DNA from 4 places in the Streptomyces sp. NPDC093064 genome. Region 4 is predicted to be linked to each of the others. Evidence: riboswitches for the same ligand, from Rfam matches in the RefSeq annotation. Region 4 holds a riboswitch; each other region holds the start of a gene.

The links. Region 4 has a riboswitch for cyclic di-AMP ahead of ACIQFZ_RS31415 (M23 family metallopeptidase). Riboswitches for the same ligand answer to the same signal wherever they lie in the genome.
Region 1: linked by a shared signal. The riboswitch ahead of ACIQFZ_RS12110 (NlpC/P60 family protein) and the one ahead of ACIQFZ_RS31415 (M23 family metallopeptidase) in region 4 are both predicted to bind cyclic di-AMP.
Region 2: linked by a shared signal. The riboswitch ahead of ACIQFZ_RS16230 (transglycosylase family protein) and the one ahead of ACIQFZ_RS31415 (M23 family metallopeptidase) in region 4 are both predicted to bind cyclic di-AMP.
Region 3: linked by a shared signal. The riboswitch ahead of ACIQFZ_RS20875 (M23 family metallopeptidase) and the one ahead of ACIQFZ_RS31415 (M23 family metallopeptidase) in region 4 are both predicted to bind cyclic di-AMP.

What each region holds. Positions count from the first base shown of each region.
Region 1 is NZ_JBIVPK010000007.1:271,713-279,210, forward strand. Features, by position in the region: gene ACIQFZ_RS12095 (LacI family DNA-binding transcriptional regulator) at 387-1,421, shown strand; gene ACIQFZ_RS12100 (phosphatase PAP2 family protein) at 1,497-2,339, shown strand; gene ACIQFZ_RS12105 (bifunctional [glutamine synthetase] adenylyltransferase/[glutamine synthetase]-adenylyl-L-tyrosine phosphorylase) at 2,375-5,371, opposite strand; cyclic di-AMP (ydaO/yuaA leader) riboswitch at 5,687-5,867, shown strand; gene ACIQFZ_RS12110 (NlpC/P60 family protein) at 5,875-7,140, shown strand; gene ACIQFZ_RS12115 (hypothetical protein) at 7,376-7,498, opposite strand, start outside.
Region 2 is NZ_JBIVPK010000011.1:156,951-164,448, reverse strand. Features, by position in the region: gene ACIQFZ_RS16250 (exopolyphosphatase) at 1-774, opposite strand, end outside; gene ACIQFZ_RS16245 (DUF501 domain-containing protein) at 771-1,376, opposite strand; gene ACIQFZ_RS16240 (septum formation initiator family protein) at 1,402-1,878, opposite strand; gene eno (phosphopyruvate hydratase) at 2,041-3,327, opposite strand; gene ACIQFZ_RS16230 (transglycosylase family protein) at 3,585-4,313, opposite strand; cyclic di-AMP (ydaO/yuaA leader) riboswitch at 4,318-4,485, opposite strand; gene ACIQFZ_RS16225 (transglycosylase family protein) at 4,668-5,741, opposite strand; gene ACIQFZ_RS16220 (cytochrome P450) at 5,965-7,218, opposite strand; gene ACIQFZ_RS16215 (nucleoside triphosphate pyrophosphohydrolase) at 7,357-7,498, opposite strand, start outside.
Region 3 is NZ_JBIVPK010000016.1:57,452-64,949, forward strand. Features, by position in the region: gene ACIQFZ_RS20865 (GNAT family N-acetyltransferase) at 1-964, opposite strand, end outside; gene ACIQFZ_RS20870 (HPr family phosphocarrier protein) at 1,141-1,422, shown strand; gene ACIQFZ_RS20875 (M23 family metallopeptidase) at 1,594-2,349, opposite strand; cyclic di-AMP (ydaO/yuaA leader) riboswitch at 2,362-2,522, opposite strand; gene ACIQFZ_RS20880 (pitrilysin family protein) at 2,757-4,145, opposite strand; gene ACIQFZ_RS20885 (pitrilysin family protein) at 4,142-5,515, opposite strand; gene ACIQFZ_RS20890 (DNA topoisomerase IV subunit A) at 5,889-7,498, shown strand, end outside.
Region 4 is NZ_JBIVPK010000036.1:53,281-60,778, forward strand. Features, by position in the region: gene ACIQFZ_RS31400 (APC family permease) at 184-1,971, shown strand; gene ACIQFZ_RS31405 (dihydrofolate reductase family protein) at 2,097-3,227, shown strand; tRNA gene ACIQFZ_RS31410 (tRNA-Met) at 3,327-3,400, shown strand; cyclic di-AMP (ydaO/yuaA leader) riboswitch at 3,630-3,786, shown strand; gene ACIQFZ_RS31415 (M23 family metallopeptidase) at 3,798-4,856, shown strand; gene ACIQFZ_RS31420 (aldo/keto reductase) at 4,994-5,938, shown strand; gene ACIQFZ_RS31425 (PrsW family intramembrane metalloprotease) at 5,957-7,303, opposite strand; gene trmB (tRNA (guanosine(46)-N7)-methyltransferase TrmB) at 7,323-7,498, opposite strand, start outside.

The DNA of each region.
Region 1 (7,498 bases), on a different contig from region 4:
ACTTGCCGACCGCGCCGTTGCCGCCGCCGGGCGACCGAGAACGTAACAGCGTTGCAAGCTCCGCGAAAGACCTTGCAGAAAAAAAGTGCAAGACGGCAGGCGAGTTACCACTTCGTGATCTGTCGGGGCAGGCCCTACGGCCCTGATTTCACGCGGGCAGGCGGCCCCTCGGACACTTGTGCAAGACTCTGCAAGCCCTTGCCAGACGATGGTGGGGGAGGAATCATCCCGTTGCGGACCGGACGCCGAGACCCGGACGTCGACCGGCCGCCGACCGAACACGAGGGATCGCGATGACGCAGCAGCCCGCAGCGGGCCGTTCAACGGCTCGCACCAGGCGCCCCGTCGGTGTGCAGGGCGGGGGCCGACCGGTACAGTCCGGTCATGTGACCACACGGCTTGCCGACATCGCCGCCCAGGCGGGGGTGAGCGAAGCGACCGTCAGCCGCGTCCTCAACGGGAAGCCGGGCGTCGCCGCCACCACCCGCCAGTCCGTGCTGGCCGCCCTCGACGTCCTCGGCTACGAGCGCCCGGTACGGCTGCGGCAGCGCAGCGAGGGCCTGGTGGGCCTGATCACCCCGGAGCTGGAGAACCCGATCTTCCCCGCGTTGGCGCAGGTCATCGGCCAGGCGTTGACCCGGCAGGGCTACACCCCGGTGCTCGCCACCCAGACCCCCGGCGGGTCCACCGAGGACGAGCTGACCGAGATGCTGGTGGACCGCGGGGTCGCCGGGATCATCTACGTCTCCGGTCTGCACGCGGACACCACGGCCGACATGGAGCGCTACGAGCGCCTGCGCGCCCAGGGTGTGCCCTACGTCCTCGTGGACGGCTTCTCCCCCAAGGTGCAGGCGCCGTTCATCTCCCCCGACGACCGGGCCGCGATGACCCTGGCGGTGACCCACCTCGCCTCCCTGGGGCACGCCCGTATCGGCCTGGCCCTCGGCCCGAAGCGTTTCGTGCCGGTCCAGCGCAAGATCGAGGGCTTCGTGCGCGCCATGCGGGACCAGCTGGGCCTGGCCGCGGACGTCGTCGAGTCGGAGCTGATCCAGCACTCCCTCTACACCCTGGAGGGCGGCCAGGCCGCGGCCACCGCGCTCATCGAACGGGACTGCACGGCGATCGTCTGCGCGAGCGACATGATGGCGCTCGGCGCGATCCGGGCGGCCCGGCAGCGCGGCCTGGAGGTCCCCCGGGACGTCTCCGTCGTGGGCTTCGACGACTCTCCCCTGATCGCCTTCACCGACCCGCCCCTGACGACCATCCGCAAGCCGGTGCCGGCGATGGGCCAGGCGGCGGTGCGCACGCTGCTCGAGGAGATCGGCGGGACGCCCGCGCCGCACAGCGAGTTCGTGTTCATGCCGGAGCTGGTGGTGCGCGGTTCGACCGCTTCGGCCCCTGGGGACCGCCCTCGTCCCTGAGGCGGAGAACATGCGAACGGAACCCGACCGGCGGATGATCGGTGGACGAACGCTTTTCTGGCAGACTCTGTGCCTATGGGTGACTCGACCGTGACACGACTGGAAGGCCGGGAAGAGGCCGTTCCGCCCCTTGTCACGGACGAGCAGTCCCCCACCGTCCTGGAGCGGCTGCGCACCCCCCGCCGGCCGCGGCTGTGGTTCGAGATCCTGCTGATCGCGGTGAGTTACTGGACGTACTCGCTGATCCGCAACGCGGTCCCGGAGCAGAAGGCCAAGGCGCTGCGCAACGCGGACTGGGTCTGGAACGCCGAACACCAGCTCGGCATCGCCGTCGAACACTCGGTCAACCATGCCGTGAACTCGGTGACTTGGCTGATCATCGGCATGAACTACTACTACGCGACGTTGCACTTCGTGGTCACCATCGGCGTCCTGGTGTGGCTCTACCGCACGCACCCCGGCCGCTACGCGGCGGCCCGGCTCACCCTCTTCGTGACGACGGGCGTGGCGCTGCTCGGCTACTACCTGTACCCGCTGGCGCCCCCGCGCCTGATGACCGGCGACCACTTCGTCGACACGGTCCAGGTCCATCACACCTGGGGTTCCATGGCCTCCGGCGATCTCAAGAACATGTCCAACCAGTACGCCGCGATGCCGTCCATGCACATCGGCTGGTCCCTGTGGTGCGGCCTGACCGTCTTCACCCTGTGCACGATCCCGTGGCTGCGCGTCCTCGGCCTGCTCTACCCGGTGGCCACCCTGGTCGTCATCGTCGCCACCGCCAACCACTTCTGGCTCGACGCGGTCGGCGGGGTGCTGTGCCTCTCCTTCGGATTCACGATGGCCCGCGCCTGGTACGGGGCGCTGCCGCACGCGCTGCCGCGGCTGACGCCGGCGCTGCGGCCGACGGAGGCGTAGGGCCGTAGCGGTGTCGGTGTCGCCGAGCCGCCGTCTCACGCACCGTAGAACAGCTCCTCCATGACCGCCCGGGCCCGGCGTGCCGTCCGCCGGTACGCGTCGAGCATGTCGCCCGCGTGCCCCGGCCCGTATCCCAGGTACCGCCCCACCGCGGCCAGTTCCCGCGGCTCGGTGGGGAACGTGTCCCCCGCCCGGCCCCGCACCAGCATCACCGCGTTGCGCACCCGGGTGGCCAGCACCCACGCCTCGTCGAGCGTCGAGGCGTCCTCCGGGGACACCAGTCCCGCCTCCCGCGCCGCCGTCAGCGCCTCCCGCGTCCGTGTGGTCCGCAGCGACGCCTCCCCCGCCGCGTGCCGCATCTGGAGCAGCTGCACGGTCCACTCCACGTCGGACAGCCCGCCCGGCCCCAGTTTGGTGTGCAGCTTGGGGTCGGTGCCGCGCGGCAGCCGCTCGGACTCCATCCGGGCCTTGAGCCGCCGGATCTCCCGCACCGCCTCCTCGCTCAGTCCGCCGCGCGGATAACGCAACGGATCGATCAGCTCGATGAACCGCCGCCCCAGGTCCTCGTCCCCGGCCACCGGCTCGGCCCGCAGCAGCGCCTGGGACTCCCACACCAGCGACCACCGACGGTAGTACGCCTCGTACGACTTGAGCGTGCGCACCAGCGGCCCGGACTTCCCCTCGGGCCGCAGATCCGCGTCGACCAGCAGCGGCGGATCCGCGCTCGGGATCTGGAGCAGCCGCCGCGTCTCGGCGACCACCCGGGCCGCGGCCTCGGCGGCCTCCCGCTCGTCGGCGCCCTCCCACGGCTCGTGCACGAACAGCACGTCCGCGTCCGAGCCGTAGCCCAGCTCGTGCCCGCCGAAGCGCCCCATGCCGATGATCGCGAACCGGGTCGGCAGGGTGTCCCCCCATCCCTTGCGCACGACCGCCCGCAGGGTGCCGGCGAGCGTGGCCGCCGTCAGGTCGGACACCGCGCCGCCCACCTGGTCCACGAGCGCGCCCTGGTCGGCCTCGACGGGCCGGGTCTCGGTGCCGTAGGAGCCGACGATGTCGGCGGCGGCGGTGCGGAACAGCTCCCGCCGCCGTACGCCGCGCGCCGCCGTGACGCCCTGCTCGGGGGTCTCGGCGCGACGGACGGCGGCGAGGACCTCCTGCTCCAGCTGGGCGCGGCCGCGCGGTTCGAGGCCGCCCGCGTCGCCGTCGCCCAGCAGTGCCACGGCCTCGGGCGCGCGCATCAGCAGGTCGGGCGCGAGCCGCCCGGCCGACAGCACCCGGGCGAGGTTCTCGGCGGCGGCCCCCTCGTCCCGCAGCAGCCGCAGATACCAGGGGGTCTTGCCGAGCGCGTCCGACACCTTGCGGAAGTTCAGCAGCCCGGCGTCCGGATCGGCGGAGTCCGCGAACCACCCCAGCAGCACGGGCAGCAGGGTCCGCTGGATGGCCGCCTTCCTGGTGACGCCGGAGGCCAGCGCCTCCAGATGCCGCAGCGCGGCGGCCGGGTCGGCGTACCCGAGCGCGACCAGCCGCTCCCGCGCGGCCTCCGGCCTCAACCGGGCCTCGCCGGGAGCGAGTTGGGCAACCGCGTCGAGCAACGGCCGGTAGAACAGCTTCTCGTGCAGCCGGCGTACGACGCTGGTGTGCCGTTTCCACTCCCGGGTCAGCTCGGTGATCGGGTCGCTGCGCAGGCCGAGCGACCGTCCGAGCCGGCGCAGATCGGCCTCGTCCTCGGGGACGAGGTGGGTGCGCCGCAGCCGGAACAGCTGGATGCGGTGCTCCAGGGAACGCAGGAACCGGTAGGCGTCGTCGAGTTGCACGGCGTCCACACGGCCTACGTACCCTCCGGCGGCCAGTGCCTGCAACGCGTCCAGGGTGGAGCCGCTGCGCAGCGACGGGTCGGTCCGCCCGTGCACCAACTGAAGGAGCTGCACGGCGAATTCGACGTCGCGCAGGCCGCCCGGCCCGAGTTTCAGCTCGCGCTCGACCTCGGCCACGGGGATGGTCTCGACCACACGGCGGCGCATCTTCTGCACGTCTGCGACGAAGTTCTCGCGCTCGGCGGCCTGCCAGACCAGCGGGCCGAGCGCGGCGATGTACTGGCCGCCCAGTTCCAGGTCGCCGGCCACCGGGCGGGCCTTGAGCAGCGCCTGGAACTCCCAGGTCTTGGCCCATCGCTGGTAGTAGGCGACATGGCTGCTGAGGGTGCGCACCAGCGGCCCGTTGCGGCCCTCGGGCCGCAGGTTGGCGTCGACCGGCCAGATCGAGCCCTCCACGGTCGTCTCGGAGCAGATCCGCATCATGTGCGAGGCGAGCGCGGTCGCGGCGCGCAGGGCCTTGACCTCGTCGGCGCCGTCCGCGGCCTCGCCGACGAAGATCACGTCGACGTCGGAGACGTAGTTGAGTTCGTGACCGCCGCACTTGCCCATCGCGATCACCGCGAGCCGGCACAGCGCGTCGTCCGCGGGCGCGGCGGCCCGCGCGAGCCGGAGCGCGGCGCGCAGGGTCGCGGTGGCGAGGTCGGCGAGCTCGGCGGCGGTCTCGGCGACATCCGTGGTGCCGCACACGTCGCGGGCGGCGATGGACAGCAGGCAGCGCCGGTAGGCGACGCGGAGCGCGACCGGATCGCCGGCCTCGGCGAGCCCGTGCTCGAACTCCTCCACGCCCGGGTGCAGGTCGCGCGGCTCGTAGGTGACCAGCGCCCGCCAGTCGCCTGCGTGCCGGGCGAGGTGGTCGCCGAGCGCGGTGGAGGCGCCGAGCACGCCGAGCAGCCGGTCGCGCAGCGGTTTGGCCGCTATCAGCGTGTCGAGCAGCTCGCGGCGGGCCTTGGACTCCGGCTGCGCCTCCAGCAGCCGGACCAGCCCGCCCAGCGCGAGATCCGGGTCGGCGGTGGCGCCCAGCGCCTCCAGCAGCACCGGATCGTCCCTCAGCGGCGCGAGGTCCGGCCCGTCCAGCAGCCGCTCGGCGTCCGAGGCATGGATGAAGCCGTGCCGCAGCAGCCGCGTGAAGGTACTGCTCCTGCGCCCCGGCGCCGTCATCCCGGCCTCCCGTCGGATCAAGCCCGTCCTGGCCAGAGCCTATCCGGAGTCCCGGTCCTGAGCCCTGACGGCGGTCCCGCTTTCCGCGCCGGTCGGAGGTCGTCGGGGAGGCCCGGGAAACGGGGATACCCGCCGCCCACAGGACGTACGGTCCGGACGCCCCGAGGGCATCGGAGTGCAGCCATCCGTATGCGTACCGTGAAAGTCACGAATACGTAGCGGACATATCACGCACCAACCTTCACAGCAGTCACAAGCGTTGGCTAGCGTGCCCGGCGGGCACCCCGTACCCCCGCCGGCGAACAACGCCGGGACGGGTGGCCTGCGCCGAGTCCGGTGCGCCTCACGGCAGCCGGAGCCGGGGACCCACTCATCCCTGGGGTGAATCGGTCCCGTTCACGCGTCCCCCACCGCGCGTACGGGACGGTAGGGCAGCCCTTCCGACCACCCGCCCGAACCCGACAGCTAACCCGGTAGGCGGTCCATGGAAGGAGGCGCCACTCTTGGCGTCGCACCGCAAAGCCCGGACCACGGCCACCCGGATCGCCGGACTGCGCACGTCCCCGGCCCTCGGTCTGACGACCGCGGCCCTCACCTCCGTGGCACTGCTGTCCCAGACGGCGAACGCCGCGCCCGCGCAACCCCAGAAACCCAGCCTCGAAGAGGTGCAGAAGAAAGTCGACGACCTGTACCACCAGGCCGGAGTGGCCACCGAGAAGTACAACGCGGCCAAGGAGAAGACCGCCACGCAGCGCACACGCGTGAACGGCCTCCTCGACGACGTGGCGAAGCGCACCGAGAAGCTGAACGAGGCGCGGCGCGAGCTCGGCATGTTCGCCGCCGCCCAGTACCGCACGGGCGGGATGTCCGGCACCGCGACGCTGCTGCTCGCGAAGGATCCCCAGCAGTACTTCGACCAGGACCATCTGATGAGCCAGCTCACCGAGCGGCAGAAGAAGGCCGTCGACGACTACCAGACCGCGCAGCTCGCGACGACGAAGAAGCGCACCGAGGCGACGAAGATCCTGGAGTCGCTGACCACCTCGCAGGACGATCTGAGGACCAGCAAGCTCGACGTCCAGACGAAGCTCAGCGAGGCGCGCCATCTGCTGTCGACGCTGACCGCCGAGGAGAAGGCGCGGCTGGCGGCGATCGAGAAGAAGAAGCAGGAGATCGCCCGGCAGAAGGCCGCGGAGCTGGCCCGCCGGCAGGCGGCGGCGGAGGCGGCGGCGGCCGCGCAGAAGCTCAAGGAGGAGCAGGCGGCTCAGAGCGCCAAGGCGAAGGCGAGCAGCGGAACGGGCACGAGCACGGGAGCGGGCACAAGCTCCGGATCGAGCACGAGCTCCGGATCGAGCACGGGCTCGGGTACGGGTACGGGCGGGGGCACGAGCACGGATGCCGGATCGAGCACCGGCTATGCCGCCCAGGCCGCCAAGGTCATCGACTTCGCGCGGGCCCAGATCGGCAAGCCGTACGTGTGGGGCGCGTCCGGCCCCGGTTCGTACGACTGCTCCGGGCTCACGCAGGCCTCCTGGAAGTCCGCCGGGATCTCGCTGCCGCGCACCACCTGGGACCAGGTGAAGGCCGGCACGACCGTCTCCGTCTCCGCGGCCAAGCCCGGCGACCTGGTCTTCTTCTACGACGACATCAGCCACGTCGGGATCTACATCGGCAACGGCATGATGATCCACGCGCCGCACTCGGGCGCGAACGTCCGCGAGGAGTCGATCTACTACATGCCGATCCACAGCGTCGTCCGTCCCGCGTAACGCGCGCGCCGGACACCCGGTGCCGGCACCGGCACCGGCACCGGCACCGGCACCGGACATGAAAGGGCCCGCACCGGGGGGTGCGGGCCCTTTCAGGGGGCGGCGCCACTCAGGTCCAGGGCACCGCGATGAAGATGTCGGCCACGGTGAGCAGCTCAGGAAAGCCAGCCCCGACCTGCGCCTACAGCACCGGCAGACGCTTCTCGGTTCGAAGGATTGCCATCGCGCCGTGCCGTCACCCCGTGTGCGTGCCCGCGTGCCGGCCACGGCCCCGGTTCGGCGTGTCGAGGCGTCGGGTCGCCACGAGAAGCAGTCCGACCAGGGCCGACCACAAGACGATCACCCCGACGGGACCGGT
Region 2 (7,498 bases), on a different contig from region 4:
GTGCAGCAGGCGCTCGCTGATCTCGCGGACGCGCTCGAGGGAGACACGGGAGTGATGGATGGCCGCCGAGTCGTACGCGGGCAGCTCCTGCGCGATCGCCGACACCGTCGTCACCGAGCCGGCCAGGCCCACCAGGGTGTGCGCCTCGCGCAGCGGGACCGATTCCTCGGCGAGGTCGAGCGCGGCCTCGATGTCGGCCCGTATGGCGGCGATCTGCTCCTCGGTCGGCGGGTCCGTGACCACCCCGTCCCGCACCAGGTGACGCTCCGTCATGCGGACGCAGCCCACGTCCACCGAGCGCGCCGCGCGGACGTGGTCGTCGCCCACGACGAACTCCGTCGAGCCGCCGCCGATGTCCACCACCAGGAAGGGCCGGGCGAGGTCCGCACGGCCCGTCAGTTCCTTCGTCGCACCGGTGAAGGAGAACTCCGCCTCCTGGTCACCGGAGATGACCTCGGGCTCGACGCCGAGGATGTCCATCACCCCGCGCACGAACTCGTCCCGGTTCTCGGCGTCCCGGGAGGCGGAGGTGGCCACGAAACGCAGCCGCTCGGCGCCGTGCTCCTTGATGGCCTCGGCGTACTCCCGGCAGGCCGCGAAGGTCCGCTCCAGCGCCTCGGGGGCGAGCCGGCCGGTGCGGTCCACGCCCTGGCCGAGCCGCACGATGGTCATGCGCCGGTCCAGCTCGAGAAGTTCGCCCGTCGCCGGGTCGGCGTCCGCGACCAGCAGACGGATGGAGTTCGTGCCGCAGTCGACGGCGGCGACCCGGGTCATGCGCGGTCCTCCTCGGTCCCGACGGGCCCGGCGGGGAACCCGCCGTCCTCAAAGGCCCCGTTCTGCCGCCCCTCGCCGGACGGCGGCGCCGCGGGCGTCACGCACGGGCCCTTGCGCCACCACTCGGGCAGCATCGCGATCGCCTCGTCACCGAGCGGGTTCACGCCCGGCCCGGCGGCCAGCGAGTGGGCGACCAGGACGTGCAGGCACTTCACCCGGTCCGGCATGCCACCCGCGCTGGGGAAGCCCGTCAGCTCCTCGATCTCGTCCCGGCGCCGGATGTAGTCCTCGTGCGCGGCCCGGTACGCGGCCGCCAGCTCCGGGTCGGTGGCCAGCCGCTCCGTCATCTCCTTCATCACGCCGTCGGCCTCCAGCGTGCCGATGGCCGAGGCGGCGCGCGGGCACGTCAGGTAGTACAGCGTGGGGAAGGGCGTGCCGTCGGGCAGCCGCGGGGCCGTCTCCACGACGTCGGGCTGCCCGCAGGGGCAGCGGTGCGCGATCGCGCGCAGGCCGCGCGGCGGCCGCCCGAGCTGCTGCCTGAAGGCCTCGACGTCCGCCTCGGTGGGTTCGGTGCGCTCGGTGGGCGGCGGTGGGGTTTCCATGCCTTGCGTATGTCTCTCTGTCAGTTCACTGGTCGGAGGCGTCGGACTTGTCGACCCCGTCCCAGACGTTGGCGTACCAGGGGCGGCGGGCCGTCCCCCGCTCGGCGCGGGACCGCTCGGCCGGGTCCGGGTCGACCACGACGTAGCCGGTCTCCCCGGGCTTCACGTAGTGCAGCCGCTGCCGGATCTGCTGTTCGGCGTAGGCGTCGTCCTGCCAGCGTGCCTTGAGGTCGCGCATTTGTTCCACCCGCTCCTGGGCCTGCCGCTTCTGTCGTTGCAGATCGGCGATGTCGGCGCGCTGGGTGACGTACTGCCGCATCGGGTACGCCAGGGCGACCACCATCGAGCACAGCACCAGCGCGAGCAGCGCCGCGCGGCCGGTGAGGCGGGAGCGGCGGGCCTGGCGGCGGGTCTGCGAACGGTAGACACGGGCCGCGGTCTGCTCACCGAGCAGTCTGAGCCTGGTCGTGGTGGAGAACCGGTCCCGGTCCTTGACGGCCATCGTCCCGCCTCCCGTTCGTGCCCGCGCACACACGTGCGTACGTCCCCGGACACGGTACGGGACCGGGTACGGGGACGTACGTGCGACTGGCGAAGCCTTACGCTTTGCGGCTCAGCCTCCGGGACGGCTCGGCCCTTGGAACGGCTGAGCCCTCGAAGCGGCTCAGCCCTTGAAGCGCGGGAAGGCCGAGCGGCCGGCGTACACCGCGGCGTCGTCGAGGATCTCCTCGATGCGCAGCAGCTGGTTGTACTTGGCGACGCGCTCGGAGCGGGCCGGGGCGCCGGTCTTGATCTGGCCGCAGTTGGTGGCGACGGCCAGGTCGGCGATCGTGACGTCCTCGGTCTCGCCGGAGCGGTGGGACATCATGCACTTGAAGCCGTTGCGCTGGGCCAGCTCGACGGCGTCCAGGGTCTCGGTGAGCGAACCGATCTGGTTCACCTTCACGAGCAGCGCGTTGGCGGCGCCGTCCTCGATGCCGCGGGCGAGGCGCTCGGGGTTGGTGACGAACAGGTCGTCGCCGACGAGCTGGACCTTGTCGCCGAGCTTGTCGGTGATGACCTTCCAGCCGGCCCAGTCGTCCTCGAACAGCGGGTCCTCGATGGAGACGAGCGGGTAGGCCGCGACGAGCTCCTCGTAGTACTCCGTCATCTCGGCGGCGGAGCGCTCCTTGCCCTCGAAGACGTACTTGCCGTCCTTGTAGAACTCGGAGGCGGCGACGTCGAGCGCGAGGGCGATCTGCTCGCCGGGGGCGTATCCGGCTTCCTTGATCGCCTCGAGGATGAGGTCCAGGGCCTCTCGGTTGGAGCCGAGGTTCGGGGCGAAGCCGCCCTCGTCGCCGAGGCCGGTGGACAGGCCCTTGCTCTTCAGGACCTTCTTCAGGGTGTGGTAGACCTCGGTGCCCCAGCGCAGGGCCTCGGAGAAGGACTCCGCGCCGATCGGGGCGATCATGAACTCCTGGATGTCCACGTTGGAGTCGGCGTGCGAGCCGCCGTTCAGGATGTTCATCATCGGCACCGGCAGCAGGTGCGCGTTCGGACCGCCGAGGTAGCGGAAGAGGGGGAGGTCCGAGGCCTCGGAGGCGGCGTGGGCGACGGCGAGGGAGACGCCGAGGATGGCGTTGGCGCCCAGCGAGCCCTTGTTGTCGGTGGCGTCCAGGTCGAACATGGCCTGGTCGATCAGACGCTGCTCGGTGGCGTCGTAGCCGACGAGCTCCGGGCCGATCTGCTCGATCACGGCGAGGACGGCCTTCTCGACGCCCTTGCCCTGGTAGCGATTGGGGTCGCCGTCACGGAGCTCGATGGCCTCGAAGGCACCGGTGGAGGCGCCGGAGGGGACGGCGGCACGACCGGTGCTGCCGTCGTCGAGGCCGACCTCGACCTCGACCGTGGGGTTGCCTCGGGAGTCCAGGATTTCCCGGGCTACGACGACGTCGATGGACGGCACGAGCATCTCCTTCTGGGATGTGACGCTGGAAGTGCGGGGCGTGAGCCTTGCGACTAGAGCCTAACCGTCCCGGGGCGGCGACCGGCCGACCGACCGCCTCGTGGACAGAGTGACGGTACCCATTGTTCCCACTCGGAACAAAGGGGAGGGGAAGGTTCGGGAACGGCCGGGCGTGCGGGAGACGAAAAAGCCCCGCCCCGGCGCGTAGGGGGGAACGCGCCGGGGCGGGGAGCCCTGGAAAGCGCCGAGGGCGGGACGGGCCCTTACTTCAGGTGGAGCTGCTGGCCCGGATAGATGAGGTCGGCGTTGTCGACGATGTCCTTGTTCAGCTCGAACAGCTTCTTCCAGCCACCCTGGACGCCGTGCTCGGCGGCAATGGAGCTGAGGGTGTCGCCGGAGACCACCCTGTACTCGCCGTCACCCTTCCTGACCTTCTCGCCGGTCGGCGTAGTGACGGTCTTGCTCGGGGTGGGACGCGTCGCGGAGCGGTTGGCGGCCTGCTGCTCGGTCGAGCGGGTGGCGGTGCTCTTGGCGGAGCTGCCGCTCGACGACGACGAAGACGAAGAAGACGACGACGAGGACGACGAGGACGACGACGCGGGGGCGCTGCCGGTGTAGGCGGCACCGGACAGGCCCCTGCCGCAGACCGGCCAGGCGCCCTTGCCCTGGCCCGCGAGTACCTTCTCGGCGACGGCTATCTGCTGCGACTTGGAGGCCAGGTCGGCGCGCGACGCGTAGGCGGTGCCGCCGTACCCGGCCCAGGTGGAGTTGGTGAACTGGAGGCCACCGTAGAAGCCGTTGCCGGTGTTGATGGACCAGTTGCCGCCGGACTCGCACTGGGCGACCGCGTCCCACTCGGAGGCGGTGGCGGCGGAGGCGTCGCCGACCGCCATCAGCGGGGCGGCGACAGCGGCGCCGGCGACACCGGCGAGCGCGATGACACGGGTGGTCTTGGACGTGCGACGGTGCTTGCCCTTGCTGGAGAACAGCATGGTGGGATCCCCTCACCGACGCCTGCGAGGTGAGCTGTCGGGTTCGGGCCGGTTGAGTTGCCCGGCCGTGCCTCGTGCGTGAGGCACGGCTCCACCCCTAGCCGCTCCGGTCAACTGCCGGGCGCGGCACTTACCTTGGGTCCCCCGCTCCTGCCCACGGCGCTTGACGCGACGACTGTTCCCGTACGGCCGCTGGCAGGATTCGGCGTTGCGGCAGCCGGGGCTCGCGGTGACGAGCGGTCACGACCGTAGGCACGCGCTCCGCCGAATTCCAAAGACGATCAGGGCTTCTGAGAGTCATCCCACACTTTCACCGAATGGGACATTCGGTGCGAAGTGGGACGTGAACTCCCGCTACTTTTGGGGCGTTTCGGTAGGGACATTCAGGGTCTGACCGGCAGAGATGTGGTTGGGGTCGGACCCGACCGCCCCCCTGTTCGCCGCGTACAGCGCATCCCATCCGCCCTGAAGGTCAAGGGAGTCGGCGATGGACTCGAGCGAGTCGCCGGCGCGGACGGTGTAGGAGTCGGCGACGACGGCGCGCGCGATGCCGCCGCGGGAGGCGTGGCGGCCGGAGGACGCGGCCGCGTGACTGTCGGCCGGGTCCTCGGCGGCACTGCCGCCGCGGTGCCGCCCACCGCCGAGCGCCCCGGCGTCGAGCGCCCCGGTGTCGACCAGGGTCGAAGTGCCGCCGATCTGCCACGAGTTGTCCGTGTCACCCGGCTGCGGCGTGACCGAGGGCGAGGCGTCGGGCGACTGGAACCCGCTTGCGGCGACATCGGGGGACGTGTCGGACTTGGCCGGGTTGCCCTTCTTGGCGGGCGAGGACGGCGAGGGGGAGGACGTGGTGGGGGACGCGGTCGGCGAGCCGGAGGAACCGGAGGAATCGGCCGGACCGGGGTCGGCGTCCGACGAGCCGGATGAACCGGACGGGTCGCTCGACGACGCCTGTGACGAGTCGGACAGACCGAGGTCGTCCGTGAGGGACTTTCCGGAGGAGTTGGAGGATCCGGACGCATTACCCACGCCGGTGTCGACCTTCGCCGCCCCGGACTTCTTGTTGAGCCCGGAGAGCAGCCCGCACGTCGGCCAGGCATCGGGGCCCTTGTCGGCGAGCAGCTTCTTGGCCACGGCTATCTGCTGGGACCGGCTGGCCTGGTCGGCGCTCGAGGCGTAGTCGAGGCCGCCGTACTTCTCCCAGTCGTCCTGCGTCAACTGAAGGCCGCCGTAGTAGCCGTTGCCGGTGTTGGCGCTCCAGGCGCCGCCACTCTCGCACTTGGCCACCTTGTCCCACGCGTTGCCGTCGGCCGCGCTGGCGCCGCCGGCGCCGATCAGTGGGATGGCGATGGCGGATCCGGCCACTCCGGCGGCGACAAGGAGGGCCGGAGCCTGACGGGGCCGACGGTGACGTCCGTTCCCGGAGAGCATACGGAGACCTTTCGTGCGACAGCGGTGACCCGCGTGGCGACCGCAGACTCGGCGCCACGCTGATGGGTGAAAGTATCGGCTGACGATCGCTTGTCACAAGTTCATGCCGCACAGATCACGTGAAGATCACACCGTTGAACATGTGTCATCTTCGTGCCCGTCATTGGGTAGGCGTGGTGCGGCGGCAGGCGTCTTTTCCTGCCTTGTCCGGCTTCCCTGCGACTTACCGACCAGGCGTGAACCGCACCGGCAGCGTCCGCAGTCCGCGCATGATGAGCCCACCGCGCCAGCGCAAGTCGGCCGGATCTGTGTCCAGTTGCAGGTCCGGGAGCCGGGTGAGGAGGGTCGCCAGCGCGGTCTGGCCCTCCAGGCGGGCGAGCGGTGCGCCGAGGCAGTAGTGGATGCCGTGGCCGTAGCCGAGGTGTTGATTGTCACGCCGCCCGAGGTCGAGGACATCGGGGCCGGCGAACCGCTCCGGGTCCCGGTCGGCGGCGGCGAGGACGACGAGGACCGGGTCGCCGGCGGCGATGTCCTGCCCGCCGATGGTGAGCGGCCGGGTGGCGTAGCGCCAGGTGGCCAGCTCCACCGGACCGTCGTAGCGAAGGAGTTCCTCCACTCCCGTCTCCAGCAGGCCGCCGTCCCCCTCGGCGAGGGACCGCTGGAGCCGGTCCCGCTGCTCGGGGTGGGTGAGCAGGGCGTAGGTGCCGTTGCCGATGAGGTTGACGGTGGTCTCGAAACCGGCGAACAGAAGGATGAAGGCCATGGCGGCGGCCTCGTTCTCGGTGAGGTGCTCGCCGTGGTCGGAGGCGCGGATGAGGGCGGAGATGAGGTCCTCGCCGGGGGCGGGCTCGGCCGGGAGCGCCTCGCGCTTGCGGTGGATGAGGTCCGCGAGATAGCCGCGCATCTTCTTCACCGAGCGGGCGACCCCGCCACGCGGGCCCTTGCCGTGGCGGATCATCATGCCCGCCCAGTCCCGGAAGTCGTCCTGGTCCTCGCGGGGGACGCCGAGCAGGTCGCAGATGGCGTAGATGGGCAGCGGGAAGGCGAACTCGTGGATGAGGTCGGCGGTGCCGCGCTCGGCGAACCCGTCGATGAGTCCGTCGGCCAGCTCCTGCACACGCGGGGCGAACTCGGCGACGCGGCGCGGGGTGAACGCCTTGCTGACCAGCCGGCGCAGCCGGGTGTGGTCCGGCGGGTCGATGTTCAGCAGGTGGGTCATCAGCTCGGCCTTGCGCTCACCGGGGATGCCGGTCTTGCCCTTGGCGTGCGCGGGCTCGGCGTGGTGCGCCGGGTTCTTGGACAGCCGCTGGTCGGCCAGGGCCTGCTTGGCGTCCGCGTACCGGGTGACCAGCCAGGCCTCCACTCCGCTGGGCAGCCGGGTCCTGTGCACGGGGGCGTGCTCGCGGAGCCAGGCGTAGGCCGGGTAGGGGTTGCTCGCGAACTCCCAGGTGAACAGGGCGGGTGGCTGGTCGTGCATACGGTTGACCCTAGCGCCGGGGGTTCGGCGTCAGGCTTTCCGCCCCCACCGCCGCGGCTCCGGCCCTTCCCGTCCCTGGCGGCGATGCCCCCGGCTCCCCTGCCGGACCACCCCCTCCCCGCCCGCGCCCTCAGGGCTTCAGTTGCCCTCCGCCTCTACGATCGCGTCCCGGTACGCGCGCGCCGCCGCGCGCAGTGCCGCCTCCGGGTCGACGCCCTCCGCCTCGGCGCGGGCGGCCAGCGCCAGCAGCTCGTACCCGAAGCCCTCCCTCGCCGGGAGG
Region 3 (7,498 bases), on a different contig from region 4:
GGGCGCGCTGCCGCTCGCGTCCCTCGGGACCGCTCTCCGCGTAGCCCGCGGAGATCACGACGAGCCCCTGCACCCCGTGCTCGCCGCACTCGGTGACGGCGTCCGGGACGCGCTCGGCCGGCACGGCGACGACGGCGAGGTCCACGGGCCCGTCGATGTCCCGCACCGAGCGGTGGGCGGGCACCCCGTCGATCTCCCGGCAGTCCTCGCCGAAGGCCCGGTTCACGGCGTGGAGCCGGCCCGTGAACCCGGCGTCGCGGATGTTGTCGAGGATGCTGCGGCCCACGCCGCCGCGCGTGCGGCCCACGCCGATGACGGCGACCGAGCCGGGCATCAGGAGCCGCCGTACCGACCGCCCCTCGGCCCGCTGCTCCCGTGCGCGCTGCACGGCCAGCGAGCGGTCGGTCGGCTCGATGTCGAACTCCAGGTGTACGACGCCGTCCTCGAAGCTGCGCTTCTGGACGTACCCGGCGTCCGTGAACACCTTGATCATCTTGGTGTTGGCCGGAAGCACCTCGGCGGTGAAGCGCCGGATGCCGCGCTCGCGGGCGACGGCCGCGATGTGCTCCAGAAGCGCGGAGGCGACCCCGCGTCCCTGGTGGGCGTCCTGCACCAGGAAGGCGACCTCGGCCTCGTCGCAGGGCGCCGAGGCGGGTAGGCCGTCCGCGCCGATGCGGTCGTAGCGTACGGTGGCGATGAACTCGCCGCCGACCGTGGCCGCGAGTCCCACCCGGTCCACGAAGTCGTGGTGCGTGAAGCGGTGGACGTCCTTCGCGGACAGGCGCGGGTAGGGCGCGAAGAAGCGGTAATACTTGGACTCGTCCGACACCTGTTCGTAGAAGCTGACCAGACGGCCGGCGTCATCGGCGGTGATGGGGCGGATCCGTGCGGTGCCGCCGTCGCGCAGCACCACGTCGGCCTCCCAGTGGGCGGGGTACTCGTGCCGGTCCGGCGAGGTCTGCATGGGGCCCAGCGTACGGCTCGCGTCCGACAGCGGCGCGAGGCAGTCTGTGGAGGACACACGTCGGACCGAGGCCGCGGTCCGACGCCGCCCGGGGCGGCGCACACCCCCGCTCCGGGCTCGCTCCACGTGTGGAAAACTGGTCTAGACAACCCTGATCACCCGAAGGGCAGCAACACATGGCTGAGCGCCGCGTCAACGTCGGCTGGGCCGAGGGCCTCCACGCCCGCCCCGCCTCCATCTTCGTCCGGGCCGCCACGGCCTCAGGCATCCCCGTGACGATCGCCAAGGCCGACGGGACGCCCGTCAACGCGGCCTCCATGCTGGCCGTGCTCGGCCTCGGCGCCGAGGGCGGCGAGGAGGTCGTCCTGGCCTCCGACGCCGATGGCGCGGACGCCGCGCTGGACCGGCTGGCCAAGCTGGTCGCCGAGGGGCTCGGGGAGCTTCCCGAGACCGTCTGACCGGCAGGACCGCTCCTGCGCCGAAGCCGTGCCGCCCGGACGGGGTGGCACGGCTTCGGCGTGCCCGGCGGGCCCCCGGAACACCGGAAGGGAACACAGGAAGCCCCGGCTCGGGAGCCGGGGCTTCGGGGGTGTCGCGTGACGCGCCGGGCGGTGTGCCGGCGCGGGAGGTCAGATGTTGAGGCCGTGCCGGCGGAGGTAGCCCACGGGGTCGATGTCGGAGCCGTAGTCCGGGGACGTACGGGCCTCGAAGTGCAGGTGCGGTCCGGTGACGTTGCCGGTCGCGCCGGACAGGCCGATCTGCTGGCCCGGGACGACCTGCTGGCCCACCGAGACCCCGATGGACGACAGGTGCCCGTACTGGGTGTACATGCCGTCGGCCATCCTGATCACGACCTGGTTGCCGTACGCCCCGCCCCAGCCGGTCTCGACGACGGTGCCGATGCCGACCGCGCGGACGGTGGTGCCGCTCGCGGCGTGGAAGTCGATGCCGGTGTGGGTGCCGGAGGACCACAGGGAGCCGCCGGTGCGGTAGCCGGTCGATACGTAGGAGTCGAGGATCGGCGTCACGAAGGCGTTGAGACGCTTGCGCTCGGCCTCGCGGGCGGCGCGCGCCTTGACCTCGCGCTCCTTCGCGGCCCGCTCCGCGGCCTTCTTGCGCGCGGCCTCCTCGGCCTGCTTGCGCGCGGCGGCCCTGTGCTGGGCGAGGGCCTGGGCGTCGATCTTCTCGGCGACGCTGTCGCCGATGGTGACGACCGGGGTGAGGCCGGTGTCCTCGGGGGCGGGGTCCTCCGCGGCGAGGGCCGGGGCGGCGAGGGTGCCGATGACGCCGGTGGTGGCCAGGGCCGCGACGCCCGCCGCGCGGGCGGTGGTGCGGTGCATCCGGCTCGGCCGGCGGTGTTTCCCGGCGGCGCGGGTGAACGCCATGGAGACGTGGGTCCTTTCCTTCCCTCTCGCCTACCGGGTTAGCTGACGGGTTCGGAGCAGGAAGGTCTCCTACGGCCCCCTCGCGGCGTGCGCGGGTGTCCGATTCACCCCAGGGACGGCGGGTCCCCGGCTCCCCTGGCTCGCGCCGTACGGGGACTCGGCGATGGCTGTCCGGTGCCGCGGACGCGGCGCACTGCCCGACGAACAGCCGGACCGACGCTAAACGGGGCCGCTTTCAATTCCCAAACGGATCAGATGTTTTGTAGCGCATACCACAGGGCAGACAGGCAACCTCCCCCTCAATTCGGACATCGTGGGGCCCTGGTGACGCTTCGGGCACCAAGGCCCCACGCGCGCGTGTGCCGTTCGCCGCGCGTGCGGCGGCGAACGGCGGCGAGGGGGTACCTCTACTCGGCCGCGACGACGATGACCCGGCCGGCGCCCAGGGCCTCGACGGGCTCCTTGATCTGCGCCGCGTCACCGACGAGGACCGTCACCAGCCGGTCCACCGGGAAGGCGTTGACGACGGCCGCGGTCGCCTCCACCGTGCCGGTCGCGGCGAGCTGCTGATAGAGCGTCGCCTGGTAGTCGTCGGGCAGGTGCTGCTCGACCTGGTCGGCGAGCGTGCCGGCCACGGCGGCGGCCGTCTCGTACTTCAGCGGCGCCACGCCGACGAGGTTCTGCACGGCGACGTCCCGCTCGGCGTCGGTGAGGCCCTCGGCGGCGAGCTTGCGCAGCACCGTGAACAGGTCGTCCAGGGCCGGGCCGGTGTTCGGGGTGTCGACCGAGCCGCTGATGGCGAGCATCGCGGCGCCCGACCCGTCGGGGGCCGAGCGCAGCACCTGGCCGAACGCCCGCACCCCGTAGGTGTAGCCCTTCTCCTCGCGCAGGACGCGGTCCAGGCGGGAGGTGAGGGTGCCGCCGAGGCAGTAGGTGCCGAGCACCTGGGCGGGCCACACGCGGTCGTGCCGGTCCGGGCCGATCCGGCCGATGAGCAGCTGCGTCTGCACGGCGCCGGGCCGGTCCACGATGACCACGCGGCCGGTGTCGTCGGCGGTCACCGGCGGCACGGGCCGCGGCTTGGCGGGCGAGCCGGTCCAGGCGCCCAGGGTCCGGCCCAGCAGCTCGTCGAGGTCGACGCCGGTGAGGTCGCCGACGACCACGGCGGTGGCCGTGGCCGGACGCACGTGCCGGTCGTAGAAGGAGCGGACGGCCGCCGAGTCGATCGCGCCGACCGTGTCCTCGGTGCCCTGGCGCGGACGCGACATGCGCGAGCCGGCCGGGAAGAGCTCCTTGGACAGTTCCTTGGCGGCGCGGCGGGCCGGGTTGGCCAGCTCGTGCGGGATCTCGTCGAGCCGGTTGCGCACCAGGCGCTCGACCTCGGATTCGGCGAACGCGGGCGCCCTGAGGGCGTCGGACAGCAGGCCGAGCCCCTTGGCCAGGCGGGAGGCCGGGACCTCCAGGCTCAGCCGTACGCCGGGGTGGTCGGCGTGCGAGTCGAGGGTGGCGCCCGCGCGCTCCAGCTCGGCGGCGAACTCCTCGGCGGAGTGCTTGTCGGTGCCCTCGGAGAAGGCCCGCGCCATGATCGTGGCGACGCCGTCCAGGTCGGCCGGCTCCGCGTCCAGGGGCGCGTCCAGCAGCACCTCGACGGCGACGACCTGCTGGCCGGGGCGGTGACAGCGCAGCACCGTCAGGCCGTTGTCCAGCGTCCCGCGCTCGGGCGCGGGGAACGCCCACGGCTTGGCCGCGCCGGCCCGGGGCTGGGGGTGGAACTCCATCGTGGCGAGCTCGGTCACTTCGCCGCCTCCTCGGTCTCGTCGGTGGCCGCGGCGTCCGCGCCCTGGGCGTCGTCCTGCGCGTCGGCGGCGGTCGGCTCGTAGACGAGCACCGCGCGGTTGTCGGGGCGCAGGCGGGACTTGGCGGCCTCCTGGACCTCCTCGGGCGTCACCTCCAGGACCCGCTTGACGGCGGTCAGGGCGAGCTGCGGGTCGCCGAACAGGACGGCGTAGCGGCACAGTTCGTCGGCGCGGCCGGCGACCGTGCCGAGGCGGTCCAGCCACTCGCGCTCCAGTTGGGCCTGGGCGCGCTCCATCTCCTCGGCCGTGGGGCCCTGTTCGGCGAACCGGGCGAGCTCCTCGTCGATGGCCGACTCGATGACGGGGACCTCGACGTCGCCGGAGGTCTTCACGTCCAGCCAGCCCAAGGAGGGCGCGCCGGCCAGCCGCAGCAGTCCGAAGCCGGCCGCGACGGCCGTACGGTCGCGGCGCACCAGGCGGTTGTAGAGCCGGGAGGACTCGCCGCCGCCGAGGATGGTGAGCGCCAGGTCGGCCGCGTCGCACGCGCGCGTGCCGTCGTGCGGGAGCCGGTAGGCGGCCATCAGGGCACGGGCCGGGACCTCCTCCTCGACGACCTCGCGCAGCTGCTCGCCGATGACCTCGGGCAGGGAGCCGTCGCGGGGCTCGGGCTTGCCGTCGTGGGACGTGATGGAGCCGAAGTACTTCTCGATCCAGGCGAGCGTCTGCTGCGGGTCGATGTCACCGACGACCGACAGGACGGCGTTGTTGGGCGCGTAGTACGTGCGGAAGAACGCGCGCGCGTCCTCCAGGGTGGCCGCGTCCAGGTCCGCCATCGACCCGATCGGCGTGTGGTGGTACGGGTGGCCCTCCGGGTAGGCGAGGGCGGTCAGCCGCTCGAAGGCGGTGCCGTAGGGGACGTTGTCGTAGCGCTGGCGGCGCTCGTTCTTGACGACGTCGCGCTGGTTCTCCATGGACTCGTCGTCCAGCGCCGCGAGCAGGGAGCCCATGCGGTCGGCCTCCAGCCAGAGGGCGAGCTCCAGCTGGTGGGCGGGCATGGTCTCGAAGTAGTTGGTGCGCTCGAAGCTGGTGGTGCCATTGAGGGAGCCGCCCGCGCCCTGCACCAGCTCGAAGTGGCCGTTGCCCTTGACCTGGGCGGAGCCCTGGAACATCAGGTGCTCGAAAAGGTGAGCCAGGCCGGTACGTCCCTTGACCTCGTGGCGCGAGCCGACGTCGTACCAGAGGCACACCGCCGCGACCGGGGTCAGGTGGTCCTCGGAGAGCACCACGCGCAGGCCGTTGGCCAGGCGGTGCTCGGTCGCTGTCAGGCCGCCGGAGTCTGCCTCGGCTGCGGCCGTGTGACCCATGGGCATGTACGTCCCTTCGATCGCGGTGGCGGTCTGCGAACCGCCCTTTTCCTGCCGGTCCTGCCACTGTATGCAAGCGTGCGGACCCCTGGCGAAGTTCCCACGACCCGTACGCCGAGAGCGAGACGGAAAGCCGGGCGCCACGGCGGCAGGGCGGGACGGGACGCGAAGGGGCTTCGCACGCGTCACAGAGGCACCACCGCCCTCAAGGGCCACGGGACGGACAAGGCCGCGGCAGCCGACGGCGGGAGGCGCCCCGGAGGCGGGACTGGATCACGGAACGGCCCTGTGGGGACGGGGCGTGGTCCGCGTTGTCGGTCGCGCGGTCCACAATGGTCCGCGTCAGATCCCGTCACGCTTCAGCAAGGAGCCGGCAGCGATGGCCCGCCGCAGCACGAAGACCCCGCCGCCCGACGACGCGTACGAGGAGAGGATCCTCGACATCGACGTCGTCGACGAGATGCAGGGCTCCTTCCTCGAGTACGCGTACTCGGTCATCTACTCCCGCGCCCTGCCGGACGCCCGGGACGGACTCAAGCCGGTGCACCGCCGCATCGTCTACCAGATGAACGAGATGGGGATCCGCCCCGACCGCGGCTACGTGAAGTGCGCGCGCGTCGTCGGCGAGGTCATGGGCAAGCTGCACCCGCACGGCGACGCGTCGATCTACGACGCCCTGGTGCGCCTGACCCAGCCCTTCTCGATGCGTGTCCCGCTCGTCGACGGCCACGGCAACTTCGGCTCCCTGGGCAACGACGACCCGCCGGCCGCCATGCGGTACACCGAGTGCCGGATGGCCGAGGCCACGGGTCTGATGACGGAGTCCATCGACGAGGACACCGTCGACTTCGCCCCCAACTACGACGGCCAGGAGCAGGAGCCGGTGGCCCTGCCGGCCGCCTTCCCGAACCTGCTGGTGAACGGCTCCTCGGGCATCGCCGTCGGCATGGCCACGAACATGCCCCCGCACAACCTCAACGAGGTCATCGCGGCCGCCCGCCACCTGATCCGCCACCCCAACGCCGACCTGGACGCCCTGATGCGGCACGTCCCGGGCCCGGACCTGCCCACCGGCGGCCGGATCGTCGGCCTGTCCGGGATCAGGGACGCCTACGAGACCGGCCGCGGCACCTTCAAGATCCGCGCGACGGTCTCGGTGGAGACCGTCACGGCGCGCCGCAAGGGGCTGGTCGTCACCGAGCTGCCCTTCTCCGTGGGCCCGGAGAAGGTGATCGCCAAGATCAAGGACCTGGTCGGTTCGAAGAAGGTCCAGGGGATCGCCGACGTCAAGGACCTCACCGACCGCGAGCACGGACTGCGCCTGGTCATCGAGATCAAGAACGGCTTCGTGCCGGAGGCCGTCCTGGAGCAGCTCTACAAGCTGACGCCGATGGAGGAGTCCTTCGGCATCAACAACGTCGCCCTGGTCGACGGCCAGCCGCTCACGCTCGGCCTGAAGGAGCTGCTGGAGGTCTACCTCGACCACCGCTTCGAGGTCGTACGGCGCCGCAGCGAGTACCGCCGGCGCAAGCGGCGCGACCGGCTGCACCTGGTGGAGGGCCTGCTCACCGCGCTGGTGGACATCGACGAGGTCATCCGTCTGATCCGCTCCAGCGAGAACTCCGCGCAGGCCAAGGAGCGCCTGATGCGGCGCTTCTCGCTGAGCGAGGTCCAGACCCAGTACATCCTGGACACCCCGCTGCGCCGTCTGACCAAGTACGACCGCATCGAGCTGGAGGCGGAGAAGGACAAGCTCGTCGCGGAGATCGAGGAACTGACCCGGATCCTGGAGTCCGACGCGGAGCTGCGCAAGCTGGTCTCGGCCGAACTGGCCGCGGTCGCCAAGAAGTTCGGCACCCCGCGGCGCACGATGCTGCTGGAGGCGAGCGGCTCCCCGGCCGCCGTGGTGCCGTTGCAGGTGGCGGACGACCCGTGCCGCGTCCTGCTGTCCTCGACCGGCCTGATGGCCCGCACGGCGAACGGCGACCC
Region 4 (7,498 bases):
GCCTGCCTCTTCCGGTGTAGCAGGACGCGGGTGACCCTGGACGACCTTTAACACCTCTCTTGCGCCGAATTCGGTGGTTTGCGGGGGATCCTGCCTCTGGGGTTCCGAAGGCGACGTGAGGGCGGTGGAGCCGTGGGCGCGAGGGCCGAGGATGCGGGTCGGCGGCGCACTGCCGGGCGGATCGTGGGGAAACGGCAGGAGCGGGACCGGCTGACGGTGCCGCAGGGGCTGGCCGCGCTGTCCTTGGACGCGCTCGCCTCGGTGGCCTACGGGCCGGAGGCGATCGTGGTGGTGCTGGCGGTGGCCGGCAGCCAGGGCCTGGGTTTCACCCTGCCGGTGACGCTGGCGATCGTGGTGCTGCTGGCGGCGCTGACGTTCTCCTACCGGCAGGTGATCGCCGCGTTCCCGAACGGGGGCGGCGCGTACGCGGTCGCGGGGCGGCATCTGGGCCGGCGGGTCAGCCTGGTCGCCGCCGCCTCGCTGATCATCGACTACGTGCTGAACGTGGCGGTGTCGGTCTCCGCCGGCGTGGCCGCGCTCACCTCCGCCTTCCCCGTCCTGTACAGCGACCGGGTGCCGCTGTGCGTGATCGTGCTGGGGCTGATCACGGCGGTCAACCTCTACGGGGTCGCCGAGTCCGCCAAGGTGATGATCGCTCCCACCGTGGTGTTCGTCGCGGCGATCGCCGCCGTCGTCGTGGCCGGGCTGGTGCGCCCGACACCGGCGGTCCCGCCCGTCCATCCGACGGCCCCGGCCGTCTCCGCGGTCGGAGTCCTGCTGCTGTTGCGGGCGTTCGCCTCGGGCTGCTCGGCGCTGACCGGCGTGGAGGCCATCGCGAACGCCGTCCCCACCTTTCGCACCCCGAGGGTCCGGCGGGCGCAGCGCACCGAGGTCGCGCTCGGCGCGCTGCTCGGGGCCATGCTCATCGGGCTGTCGCTGCTCATCGGCAAGTTCCATGTCGCGCCGAGCGGCACCAAGACCGTCCTGGCGCAGCTCACCGAGGCGTCCCTGGGTCACAACGCAGGCTTCTACGTGGTGCAGTTCGCCACCATGACGCTGCTCGCGCTCGCGGCCAACACCTCCTTCGGCGGCATGCCGGTCCTGACCTCCCTGCTGGCCCGCGACAACCATCTGCCGCACGTCTTCGGGCTGCGCGCCGACCGGCAGGTCTACCGCTACGGCGTCGTCGTGCTCGCCGCCGCCGCCCTGGTCCTGCTGGTCGTGGCCGAGGGCGACACCCAGAAACTGGTGCCGGTCTTCGCCATCGGCGTGTTCATCGGGTTCACCCTCTCCCAGGCCGGCATGGTCCGGCACTGGCACCTGGACGGGGGTCCCGGATGGCGCCGGCGGGCGGCCGTCAACGGCCTCGGGGCGCTGCTGACCTTCGCGGCCCTGGTCATCGAGCTGGTGTCGAAGTTCGGCGAGGGCGGCTGGCTCGTCTTCGCCGCGGTCGCCGTCCTGGTGGCCGTGTTCGAGTCGGTGCACCGCACGTACCAGCGCATCGGCGCGGCCCTGCACCTCGGCGAAGTCCCCGCACGGCCCGAGCCGCGCCACTCGGTCGTCGTCGTTCCCGTCGGTGCCGTCAACCTGCTCACCAGCGAGGCCATCAGCGCCGCGTTGTCACTGAGCGACGAGGTCCGCGCCGTCACCGTCGTACACCCCGAGGACCGCGACGCCCCCTCCGCCGACGAGGTCCACGCCGCCTGGAACGCCTGGCAGCCCGGTGTCCCCCTCACCGTGCTGCACAGCCGCACCCGCTCCCTGACCCGGCCCTTCGTCGACCATCTGCGCGCGCTGGCCGCCCAGGAGCGGCAGGACCGGATCGTGGTCCTCATCCCGGAGATGCACCTGCCCAGGCCCTGGCAGCGGCTTCTGCAGAACCAGCGCGGTGCCGTCCTGGACCGCGCCGTCCGCCGCCACACCGACGCCGTCATCTGCCGCCTGCGGTTCCGCATCCACCTCGGTCACTGACCCCCACCGACCGGCGGGCGGCCCGCCCGCGTCGCGTGCGCGGCTGCGCCACGGTGGGGCCCCGCTCGCGATCGGCGGGGTCGGTCACACTGGGAGCCAGTCCGCCGCCGAGAGAGAGGGCGTCGATGCCCCACCCGTACGTCCTGCTGTCCGCCGCCGTCTCGCTCGACGGCTACCTGGACGACACCGGCCCCGAGCGCCTGCTGCTCTCCAGCCCCGCCGACTTCGACCGGGTCGACGAGGTACGGGCGTCGGCCGACGCGATCCTGATCGGCGCCGGCACCCTGCGGGCCGACAACCCGCGGCTGCTGCTGAACTCGCCGCAGCGGCGGGCCGCACGCCGCGCCGCCGGGAAGCCGGAGTACCCGCTGAAGGTCGCGGTCAGCGCCTCCGGCGAGCTGGATCCCGGGGCGCCCTTCTGGCACACCGGCGGCGAGAAGATCCTCTACACGACCGACGAGGGCGCGCTGCGGCTGCGGCGTACGGGCCTGGCCGCCGACGTGGTGCCGCTGGGCGCCGAACTCGGCTGGCCCCGGCTCCTCGAGCACCTGCACGACGAACGCGGGGTGCGCCGGCTCATGGTCGAGGGCGGCGGGACCGTCCACACGCAGCTGCTCCAGCAGCAGCTCGCGGACGAGGTGCAGCTCGTGCTCGCCCCCCTGTTCGTGGGGGACGCGGACGCGCCCCGGCTGTTCGGGCCCGGGACCTACCAGGGCGGGCGGCTGCGGCTGGTGGAGACGCGGACCATCGAGGACGTCGTCCTCGTGCGCTACGAGCCCACCGCTCCCGGCACCGCCGGCCGCGCCGTGCCCGCGGACCGGCACTGGCTCCGGCTCGCCTGCGAACTGGCGGCCCAGTGCCCGCCGTCCCGGACCGCGTTCAGCGTGGGCGCCGTGGTGGTTGCCGCCGACGGGACCGAACTCGCCCGCGGGTACTCGCGGGAGGGCGGCGACCCGGTCGTGCACGCGGAGGAGGCGGCGCTGGCCAAGGTCGACCCGGCGGATCCGCGGCTGCCGGACGCCACGGTGTACAGCAGCCTGGAGCCGTGCGCCCGCCGCGCCTCCCGGCCGCGTCCGTGCGCCCGGCTGATTCTGGACGCCGGGGTGCGACGGGTGGTGACCGCGTGGCGGGAGCCGGACACGTTCGTCGAGGGCGCCGACGGGACCGGGGTGCTGGCGGCCGGTGGCGCGGACGCCGTCGTGGTGCCGGAGTTCGAGGAGCCGGCCAGGGAACCGAACCGGCATCTGCTCGGCTGAGCGTGACCTCGTCGCACGGCCGGGAACCGTGTGACGAACAGTGGCAGGTGAGGTGGGTGCGAGCAGTCCTCCGGATGACATATACTGGTGTCACAACGACGCGGGGTGGAGCAGCTCGGTAGCTCGCTGGGCTCATAACCCAGAGGTCGCAGGTTCAAATCCTGTCCCCGCTACTGAAGGCTCAGGGCCGGAATCCAATCAATGGATTCCGGCCCTGAGTGTTTCGCGGACACATGGCTCTCCCCGAGGTGCGGTCAACTCGCCCGGTTTTCGGTGGTCATGGACCGTAAGGTCGGGCCGGAAGGTTTAGTGATCAAGCCGAACGGCTTGGAATCCGGGCCCCGAGTCTATTAACGTTCGATAACGCAGCACGGTCGTCCCAGCCGTCACAAGAGGCGGCTCCGTGCGCGCACGCCGAATCCCGCAAGGGAACCGGGGAACCACCAACTTGGGGTGAATCGAGCGTAACCGCCGTGTACGTACGGCTTGTTTACGCGCGTAGGAGACCTTCCCGCTCCGAACCCGTCAGCTAACCCGGTAGGCGAGACGGAAGGAAAGGAGTACGCCTTCGTGGCGTCCAACCCGCCTGCCCCGGAAGCCCCGTTCGCGCCGAGCCGGCAGCACGGAGAGACCTTCGGCTACGACAGCCGCCGCGCCGACGAGGGCCCCTGGGAGGAGTGGAACCCCACCGCGGAGTCCATCCGTCCCGTGCGCGGCCGGCACCGCGTCGCCAAGCAGCGCGGCGGCGGACTCGCCCGCAGCTCCACCGTTCTCGGTGTCGGCGTCATCGCCGCCGTCGGCGCGGGCGGCATGGCGAGCGCCAACAGCGGCAAGCCGCCGGTGTCCATCTCGCTGCCCGACCTGCCCTCCGTGGGCTCCCTGTTCGAGGACTCGTCCGACGCTGCCCCCGAGGGCTCGTCGACCGCGCTCAGCGGCGTCGGCGTGACCGCCGCCGAGGCCGAGCACGGCACCTCGGACGCCGGCGAGGTGCTGCGCAACCGGATCATGGCGCAGGCCGAGCAGCAGCAGGTCCAGATCGAGGCCAAGGCCCAGGCGGACGCCGAGGCCGCCGCCGCCAAGAAGGCCGCCGAGGAGGCGGCGAAGGCGCGGGAGACGGCCCAGGCCAAGGCCGCCGCCGAGAAGAAGAAGGCGGAGGAGGAGGCCAAGCGGAAGGCCGAGGAGGCCGCCAGGAAGGCCGAGGAGGCCCGGCTGGCCGAGCTGGCCAGGCAGTACGCGCTGCCCACCTCCTCGTACACGCTCACCTCCACCTTCGGCCAGGCCGGCTCCATGTGGTCCTCCGGCTACCACACCGGCCTCGACTTCGCCGCGCCCACGGGCACCCTGCTCAAGGCGATCCACACCGGCACCATCACCGAGGCCGGCTGGGCCGGCTCCTACGGCTACCGCACGATCCTCACCCTCGAGGACGGCACCGAGCTGTGGTTCTGCCACCAGTCGTCGATCAACGTCAGCGCCGGCCAGAAGGTCAGCACGGGCGAAGTGATCGGCCGCGTGGGCGCCACCGGCAACGTCACCGGGCCCCACCTCCACCTGGAGGTCCACCCGGGTGGCCAGTCCACCGGGATCGACCCGATGGCGTGGCTGCGCGGCAAGGGCCTCGCCCCCTGACGGACACGCCTCGCCGCTTGGCGTACGCGGACCGGTCTCACCCCTGACGAGCCCGTGAGACCGGTTTGCGCAACCTTTGCGGCCGGATGCGGCCCGGCCCGGAATGGGTCGCTCCGGCGCGGTTGTTGATGTTGGACATGACTTCTCTACGCAAACTGGGTTCGTCCGATCTCGAGGTCTTCCCGCTCGCCCTCGGTGGCAACGTCTTCGGCTGGACCGCCGACCAGGAGCAGTCCTTCGCCGTCCTCGACGCCTACACGGCCGCCGGAGGCAACTTCGTCGACAGCGCCGACTCCTACTCCGCGTGGGTGGAGGGCAACCAGGGCGGCGAGTCCGAGACGATCATCGGCAAGTGGATCAAGGCGCGCGGCAACCGCTCCGACGTCGTCATCGCCACCAAGGTCAGCCAGCACCCCGACTACCAGGGCCTGAGCGCCGCCAACATCAAGGCCGCGGCCGACGCCTCCCTCAGGCGTCTGGGCACGGACCACATCGACCTGTACTACACGCACTTCGACCAGCCGGAAGTCCCCGTCGAGGAGATCATCGGCGCGCTCGACGAGCTGGTCAGGGCGGGCAAGGTGCGGCACATCGCCGCCTCGAACATCTCCGCCGAGCGCCTCCAGGAGTCCCTGGACTTCTCCGACCGCGAGGGCCTGGCCCGCTACGTGGCGCTCCAGCCGCACTACAACCTGGTCTCGCGCGACACCTACGAAGGCGGGCTGGAGAACGTCGCCGAGCGGTCCGGCCTGGCCGCCGTCCCGTACTACGCGCTCGCCTCCGGCTTCCTGACCGGCAAGTACCGGCCCGGTACGACGGTGGACAGCGCGCGGGCGCAGGGCGCGGCCAGGCACCTCGAGACCGAGCGCGGCCAGAAGGTCCTCACGGCCCTTGACGACGTGGCCCGCGCCCATGACGCCGAGGTCGCCACGGTGGCCCTGGCCTGGCTCGCCGCGCAGCCGACGGTGACCGCCCCGATCGCCTCGGCGCGGACGGTGGACCAGCTCCCGGCGCTGCTGGGGGTCGCGGAGTTGCGGCTGACGGAGGAGGAGCTCGGGAAGCTGACGCGGGCGTCGGCGTAACTCCCGTCCCCGGGGCCGCTACGGCTGTGTCCGGTACGGGTTGTACGAGGGATACGGCACCGCCGGTCCGTACGACCCGCACCCCAGCGGCCGCGAGTGGACGCCGTACACCCCGTACACCCCGCACCCCGGCCAGGGTGGCGCGGCCATGGGCATCGTCATCCTGGCCGCGTGGTCCAGTGCGGGTTGCGCCACCTCCCGCCTGCGCCACAGCTCGTGCAGCAGTTCCCGCTCCCGTACGGCGAAGTCGGCCCCGGCCCGCCCCCGGCGGCCGCGGTGCCGGAGGAAGGCCAGCGAGGTCGCGTACGCCTCGTACTGGGCGACCGTCCGCGCCGCCGTCCTGCCGAGCCGGCGCCGGGCGTGGTCGCGGGCCAGTCTGCGCGCCCGCATGGAGGCCAGGGCGAACGGTTCGGCCGGGGTGAGCCATCCGGCGGCGGTGTACGCGGGCAGCTCCTCGCGCACGGTCCTCAGCTCGCGCTGCCGGGTCCAGACGACCAGCCAGGTCAGCAGCGCGAACGCGGGCACCATGATGGCCGCGTACACCGCGAAGAAGCCGTACTCGCCGAAGGTCGCCGAGCCGTTCCACAGGGCGTGCATGCCCATCGCGAGCAGCAGCCCGGCCGGCGGCGGCAGCAGGCGGCGCAGGCGTCGGCGGTCCCCGGACATCGCGGCGATGCCGAAGCCGATGCCGGTGAGCACGGTGAACATCGGGTGCGCGAACGGCGACATGATGACGCGGACGAAGAAGGTCGCCGCGGTGACGGAGGCGATGCCCCGGTCACCGGTGAGCTGGTCGGTGCCGAAGGCGTTGCCGAGGTAGAGGATGTTCTCGGTGAACGCGAAGCCGGTCGCGGTCACCCCGGCGATGACGACCCCGTCGACGATGCCGGTGAAGTCGCGTCTGCGGAAGAGGAAGACCAGCAGGACGGCGGCGGCCTTCGCGGACTCCTCCACGACCGGCGCTATCACGGTCGCGCCCAGGGTGTCCGCGCTCGCGGGGTCGGCGGTCGCCGTGGCGATCCAGTGGGTGGCGAAGCTGTTGGCGACGATCGCGATCAGGGCCGCCGCGCAGGCGCCCCAGGCGAAGGCGAACACCAGGTCCCGCCAGGGGCCGGGCTCGACCCGGTCCAGCCAGCGGAAGGCAGCCGTCAGCAGCGGTACGGGCAGCACCGCGAGCCCGAGCCCGACGAGGAACCCCTCGGTGCCGGTCTGCCGGCGCACGAGGGCGAGGATGACCAGCCCGGACAGGGCGAGCAGGGTGACGAGCGCGCCGTACCTGACCCATCGCCGCTGCCACCAGTGCGTGTGGCCGGACGCGCCGACGGGAGCGCCGGGAGGTGTCGGGTACGGGGGGCAGGCGGCCACGGCATCGGCCCTCACGAGGTCACTGCGGGTGCTGGTCTTCGTGTGGCACGCGACGGAAGAGCAGATCGTTCACCACATGACCTTTCTCCAGTCCCTGGCCCTCGAAACGGGTCAGCGGCCGGAAGCCGGGACGTGGCGCGAAACCGCCGTCGGCCTGGGTGTTCTCGAAGTCGGGGTGCGCCGTCAGCACGTCGA